DNA from 2 places in the Enterococcus sp. DIV0840 genome. Region 2 is predicted to be linked to the other one. Evidence: a T-box and tRNA genes for the amino acid it is inferred to sense, from the RefSeq annotation. Region 2 holds a T-box; the other holds one or more tRNA genes.

Region 1 (3,250 bases), 740 kb from region 2:
CAGGTTACCCGCGACAGGACGGAAAGACCCCATGGAGCTTTACTGTAGCTTGATATTGAGTGTTTGTACCACATGTACAGGATAGGTAGGAGCCGATGAACCCGGAACGCTAGTTTCGGTGGAGGCGCTGGTGGGATACTACCCTTGTGTTATGAACCCTCTAACCCGCACCACTTATCGTGGTGGGAGACAGTGTCAGGTGGGCAGTTTGACTGGGGCGGTCGCCTCCTAAAGAGTAACGGAGGCGCCCAAAGGTTCCCTCAGAATGGTTGGAAATCATTCGCAGAGTGTAAAGGCAGAAGGGAGCTTGACTGCGAGACTTACAAGTCGAGCAGGGACGAAAGTCGGGCTTAGTGATCCGGTGGTTCCGCATGGAAGGGCCATCGCTCAACGGATAAAAGCTACCCTGGGGATAACAGGCTTATCTCCCCCAAGAGTCCACATCGACGGGGAGGTTTGGCACCTCGATGTCGGCTCGTCGCATCCTGGGGCTGTAGTCGGTCCCAAGGGTTGGGCTGTTCGCCCATTAAAGCGGCACGCGAGCTGGGTTCAGAACGTCGTGAGACAGTTCGGTCCCTATCCGTCGCGGGCGTTGGAAATTTGAGAGGAGCTGTCCTTAGTACGAGAGGACCGGGATGGACTTACCGCTGGTGTACCAGTTGTTCTGCCAAGGGCATTGCTGGGTAGCTATGTAGGGAAGGGATAAACGCTGAAAGCATCTAAGTGTGAAGCCCACCTCAAGATGAGATTTCCCATTTCTTTAAGAAAGTAAGACCCCTGAGAGATGATCAGGTAGATAGGTTGGAAGTGGAAGTGCAGTGATGTACGGAGCGGACCAATACTAATCGGTCGAGGACTTAACCTAAGAAACGAATAAAAAAGTGTTTAACCACGTTTTGATTACGTACTTCAATCCAGTTTTGAGTGAATAATCACTCAACTTAATAGCAACAACACCCAGTGTGGTGGCGATAGCGAGAAGGATACACCTGTTCCCATGCCGAACACAGAAGTTAAGCTTCTTAGCGCCGATTGTAGTGAAGGGTTTCCCTTTGTGAGAGTAGGACGTCGCCACGCTAATTATTCCGGCATAGCTCAGTTGGTAGTAGCGCATGACTGTTAATCATGATGTCGTAGGTTCGAGTCCTACTGCCGGAGTTCCTTAATATAGGACTTAATGAGTAATGCTTGCTTCTTTTAACTTTGGAGAGTTGTCCGAGTGGCCGAAGGAGCATGATTGGAAATCATGTAGACGGTGAACGCTGTCTCAAGGGTTCGAATCCCTTACTCTCCGTATTAAGTTTTTATTGGCCCGTTGGTCAAGCGGTTAAGACACCGCCCTTTCACGGCGGTATCACGGGTTCGATTCCCGTACGGGTCATTTATATTTATTGGAGGTTTAGCTCAGCTGGGAGAGCACCTGCCTTACAAGCAGGGGGTCGGCGGTTCGATCCCGTCAACCTCCATTAAATTACGGTTTGGTAGTTCAGCTGGTTAGAATGCCTGCCTGTCACGCAGGAGGTCGCGGGTTCGAGTCCCGTCCAGACCGTTTTATTATTTTTTGGCGCAGTAGCTCAGTTGGTAGAGCAACGGATTGAAGCTCCGTGTGTCGGCAGTTCGATTCTGTCTTGCGCCATTTGGAGGAATAGCGAAGTGGCTAAACGCGACGGACTGTAAATCCGTTCCTTAGGGTTCAGTGGTTCGAATCCACTTTCCTCCATTACATAGTAGGGATATAGTTAAACGGTATAACTACGGTCTCCAAAACCGTCATTGTGGGTTCGATTCCTACTATCCCTGTTAAGTAATATTTTATGGCGATTGTGGTGAAGTGGTTAACACAGCGGATTGTGGTTCCGCCATGCGTGGGTTCGATCCCCATCAGTCGCCCTTAGATTTAATTTTATTATATATTTTATGGCGATTGTGGTGAAGTGGTTAACACAGCGGATTGTGGTTCCGCCATGCGTGGGTTCGATTCCCATCAGTCGCCCTTAGATTTAATTTTTATTATTGGGGTATAGCCAAGCGGTAAGGCAACAGGTTTTGATCCTGTCATGCGTTGGTTCGAATCCAGCTACCCCAGTTTTCTCTTTTAGAGAATCTTTAAATTGTGATATGGCGGTATAGCCAAGTGGTAAGGCAGAGGTCTGCAAAACCTTCATCACCGGTTCAAATCCGGTTACCGCCTTGCAAATTATTTCATGCCGGCGTGGCGGAATTGGCAGACGCGCTGGACTCAAAATCCAGTGCCCGCGAGGGCGTGCCGGTTCGACCCCGGCCGCCGGTATAATTGATACATCAACATTTTCGATTGTTGATGTATTTTTTTTATTGATTTTAAAAAGTAAAGTCTCCATTTAAGTGAATTGGATTTAAAACCAGAAATAAATGAGATTATCGATTTAAAAGGAGAACTACTGTATCTTGTAGGGATAATGAAAGCTTTGAACAATTCGTTGAAGGCAATAATGGTGAATGGATAAGCATAACTTTGTTGATAAAACTGAAATCAATAGGAAAAAACAAAATGATTTCTACAACAGGTGAGAGTGGCTAGGTATTTCTTGTAATATTTGGACTATTCATTTCTATAGCATCAGTTATAACGTTAAACCTACGAAAAAAGATTTATAACGAATAACAAATTAAAAGGGAGGAAAGACATTAAGTTGTTTTTCCTCCCTTTTAATATATAGACAATGACTTAAGTAGATCAGTCATCTAATTTACTTGAAAATAATTGCTCGACTTGTTCTTCAGCCCACTGGCACCAGCGAAGTTCCTCTTCACACATTCGTATTCTTTTTTGGATAACCAAAAATCGTCCAAAGTTTTTTTTCTGTTCTTCTGGATCAGTTAATTGATCGATTTGCGCTTGTTTCGCTTGGTTTTTTTTAAGCATTTTTAATTGATGCTGTTTTCTTTCAAAAAGTAAACCTTTAACGGTATCTTTATCTAAAATTGATGCTACATATATTTTTGCAAGAAATTCATCTTTTTGAGAAGGTTCTTTTGTTTCCTCTTGGATCCAAGTGTTGACGATATTTTCTCCTTTTTTAGTCAAATGATAGATTTTTTTTTGTGAATGCTTCTCGTCATTTTCGACTGAAACATATTCTTCCTTCAAAAGTTTTGCTAAAGAAGTGTAAATCTGACTGTGATGGGCTTCCCAAAAAAGTGAAAGATATTGCTTCAATTCATAACCAGTACATGGTTTTCTAACTAACATACAAAGCAAAATATAACT
Region 2 (3,250 bases):
TCCGCGAAGCTAGATAATATAAAAGCCTAATGGGCTCGTTCAGCTCAGACTGAAAAATAGGCAAATATGAGAGTGGCGTTTTTTTCCACAATCAGATTTTATCTTTTTTCCGAAGAGCAAGCCCACGAAGCTAGATAATACATAGCGATAATGGTTCTTTTAATCACTATATACTTCTTAGCAAGCATTTTTTATTATAAAACTTTTTTGTATTTTGTCCAGTAAATTGAATGGATACGTGTAAAAAATCAAACAAAGAAAGGTGAAGCAAAACTAAATTAGTTTTGCTTCACCTTTTAAAAGTAGCGTCATTCTTGTTTACTTAGAAATTAATTTCACTAAAGTGTATTGTTTTTTACCTTTTCTCACAATAATGAATTTTCCGTCAAAGCTGTGCTCTGCTGTAACGACAAAGTCCAATTCTTTAATACGGTCACCATTGATTGAAATTGCACCATTTGTGATATCTTCTCTCGCTTGGCGTTTAGAAGGTTCGATTCCTAGTTCGATCAACCAGTCTACAAGAGTTTGATCAAGTGTTTCTGTTTCAATAGTAGGCATGTTTTTAAAGCCTTCTTCAATTTGTTTAGAAGTTAGATTCTTTACATTACCTGAGAATAATGCTTCTGAAATGGCTAGTGCATCATTTAAATCAGCTTCACTATGAACAAATTTTGTCATTTCGGCAGCTAATACGCGTTGCGCTTCACGTAAATGTGGTTCTGTTTGGACTTTGACTTCTAAGGCATCGATTTCTTCTTTTGTTAAGAAAGTAAAGAATTTCAAGTATTTGATTACGTCACGGTCGTCTTGGTTTACCCAGAATTGGTAGAACTCGTAAGGTGTTGTTTTTTCTGGATCAAGCCAAACGGCGCCGCCAGCTGTTTTACCAAATTTTGTTCCATCTGCTTTTAGCATTAATGGAATTGTTAAACCAAAGGCTTTTGCATCAGCGCCTTCTTTTTTACGAATCAAGTCTAGCCCCGCTGTAATATTGCCCCATTGATCTGCTCCACCAATTTGCATGCGAACATTATTGTTTTGGAATAAGTGTAAAAAGTCCATTGATTGTAGGATTTGGTACGTAAATTCTGTAAACGAAATCCCTGTTTCTAAACGGCTTGCTACGATATCTTTGGCAAGCATTGTATTGATGTTGAAGAATTTACCGTAATCTCTTAGAAAATCTAAAAGAGTAAGGTTGTGTGTCCAGTCGTAGTTATTTACGAGTGTTAATGTGTTGTCAGTATCTACAGCAAATAGTTTTTCCATTTGTCTTGTTAAAGAATCAACATTGTGTTGAACAGTTTCCATTGTTTGCAATTGACGTTCTGTCGTGCGTCCACTTGGATCTCCAATCGTTCCCGTTGCGCCACCGATCAAAATAAATGGATGGTGTCCGAAAGCCTGGAATCTTTTTAGCATCATAAAAGGAATCAAGTGCCCGATATGCATGCTATCTCCTGTAGGGTCAACACCGCAATATAGTGAAATGCTTTCAGTTTCAACGTATTCACGTAAACCTTCGCTATCTGTTTGTTGGTTGATGGCGCCGCGCCATTCTAATTCATCAATAATGTTTGTCATGTTTCTTCTTCCTTTCCTAAATAAAATAAAAAACGTCCCATAGGCTATTAGCCTATGGGACGAACTCCGCCGTGTTACCACCCAAATTGTATATGAAAAATCATATACCTCTCAAATCTGTATCGTAGATAGACGCCTACTTACGGTAGGAAACTAAAAGTGTAATTCACAAAAAATGTATATGCCAACTCGCACTAAATGTTGACTCTCTGAAATAGGGACATTCTTGCTACTTCGCTTTATTAAAGTTTGATATGTTATTTTGTAGCAATTCTACGACAAATAAGCCAACTTGTCAAATACTTCTTTTTTCCTTTTATTATTTTTAAATGAGGTATTTCTCATATAACTCGATTTTTGTTTAATCTAGGTTTTTTTGAAAGTATATAAAGACAAATATAATTTCTAACAATTGCGAACGACCTTTTTACAATTAGATGTTTTATGTTATTTTTTTCACACAAAAGCTTTAGTGCAGTGGAGCGCTGACGCGCTGTATAGAGTAGATAAATGTTAAATAACGGCCTTTTTTTTAATTCTGCTCTTTTTGACCTGAGGCTTAAAGCTACCTATACTTTGGGAGTGATTTCACATGTGGGAAACAAAAAATAAATTTAATCAGGAGGTCAAATAGAAACATGAATAAGAAATTATCATTATTTGGATTAATTGGAATTACCATGGCCTTTTTTGGAACGGTTCGTAGTGTTCCAACATTAGCATCAACAGGATGGGCACAAATTTTTTATATGTTGATCGCAGCATGCTGCTTTGCTTTACCAATTGCTTTGATTTCAGCTGAGTTATCAACTGGCTGGCCAGAAGAAGGCGGCCCTCAAGTGTGGGTACGTAATGCTTTTGGAGAAAAATGGGGTTTCGTTACTTCATGGTTATTATGGGTACAAATGTTTTTCGGAATGGTGATGGTTGCTTCAACCGTAGGAGTATTACTAGGTTATGTGATCGATCGCCCAGATTTAGGACACAATAATTTATTCATTTTTATCATGATATTGGTTTCTTATTGGGGCATTACATTGCTGAATTTGAAATTTGACATGGTAAAAATTGCAGGTGACTGGGGCGCTGTGATCGGTGTTTATATTCCTTTTGTGGCATTAGTTATTTTAGGCATGATGTACATGGCTAAACATGGGATCAACCAAGATAGTTATTTAGGTCATTTTGAAGCGAGCAAGTTATTACCTGATTTTAGCGATTTAGGTAGCTTACCGACATTAACAGGAATTATCTTCATTTTTGCTGGAGTAGAAATTTCATCTGTCCATGCAAACAATATCGATAATCCAAAACGTAATTATCCAATCGCTGTGATTGCTTCTGTTTTACTATTAGTTGTATACAACTTAGCAGCTGGTTTGAGTGTGGCAGATAGTGTGCCAGCTGGAAAAATGGAACTTGCTAATATCACTTAACCATTTGTGATCATGACACAAGATTTAGGAATTCCAGCAATTTTCAATCATATTATTTCCTTGATGATTTTAATCGGTGTTTTAGTTCAATTGAGTGCTTGGGTTTTAGGTCCAAGTAAATCAATGATCAAAGTAGCAGAAGAAGGGAACTTACCACCATTCTTCCAAAAACGTAACGCAAAAGGAATTCCAATTGTTTTTGTTATGATCCAAGCGATTGTTATTTC

The links. A T-box is a leader RNA that pairs with one kind of tRNA and senses whether it is charged. The one in region 2 lies ahead of tyrS (tyrosine--tRNA ligase), so its partner is inferred to be a tRNA-Tyr.
Region 1: it encodes a tRNA-Tyr, which carries the amino acid that the T-box ahead of tyrS (tyrosine--tRNA ligase) is inferred to sense. The anticodon was not compared.

Annotation. Positions count from the first base shown of each region.
Region 1 covers NZ_CP172876.1:1,652,254-1,655,503, forward strand. Annotated here, with positions in the region: rRNA gene IGL98_RS07810 (23S ribosomal RNA) at 1-865, shown strand, start outside; rRNA gene rrf (5S ribosomal RNA) at 962-1,077, shown strand; tRNA gene IGL98_RS07820 (tRNA-Asn) at 1,085-1,158, shown strand; tRNA gene IGL98_RS07825 (tRNA-Ser) at 1,206-1,294, shown strand; tRNA gene IGL98_RS07830 (tRNA-Glu) at 1,310-1,381, shown strand; tRNA gene IGL98_RS07835 (tRNA-Val) at 1,394-1,466, shown strand; tRNA gene IGL98_RS07840 (tRNA-Asp) at 1,476-1,549, shown strand; tRNA gene IGL98_RS07845 (tRNA-Phe) at 1,564-1,636, shown strand; tRNA gene IGL98_RS07850 (tRNA-Tyr) at 1,640-1,720, shown strand; tRNA gene IGL98_RS07855 (tRNA-Trp) at 1,730-1,800, shown strand; tRNA gene IGL98_RS07860 (tRNA-His) at 1,818-1,890, shown strand; tRNA gene IGL98_RS07865 (tRNA-His) at 1,921-1,993, shown strand; tRNA gene IGL98_RS07870 (tRNA-Gln) at 2,015-2,086, shown strand; tRNA gene IGL98_RS07875 (tRNA-Cys) at 2,121-2,191, shown strand; tRNA gene IGL98_RS07880 (tRNA-Leu) at 2,207-2,290, shown strand; gene IGL98_RS07885 (PadR family transcriptional regulator) at 2,717-3,250, opposite strand, start outside.
Region 2 covers NZ_CP172876.1:2,391,318-2,394,567, reverse strand. Annotated here, with positions in the region: gene tyrS (tyrosine--tRNA ligase) at 319-1,587, opposite strand; T-box leader at 1,640-1,842, opposite strand; partial or broken gene tyrP (tyrosine-tyramine antiporter) at 2,226-3,250, shown strand, end outside.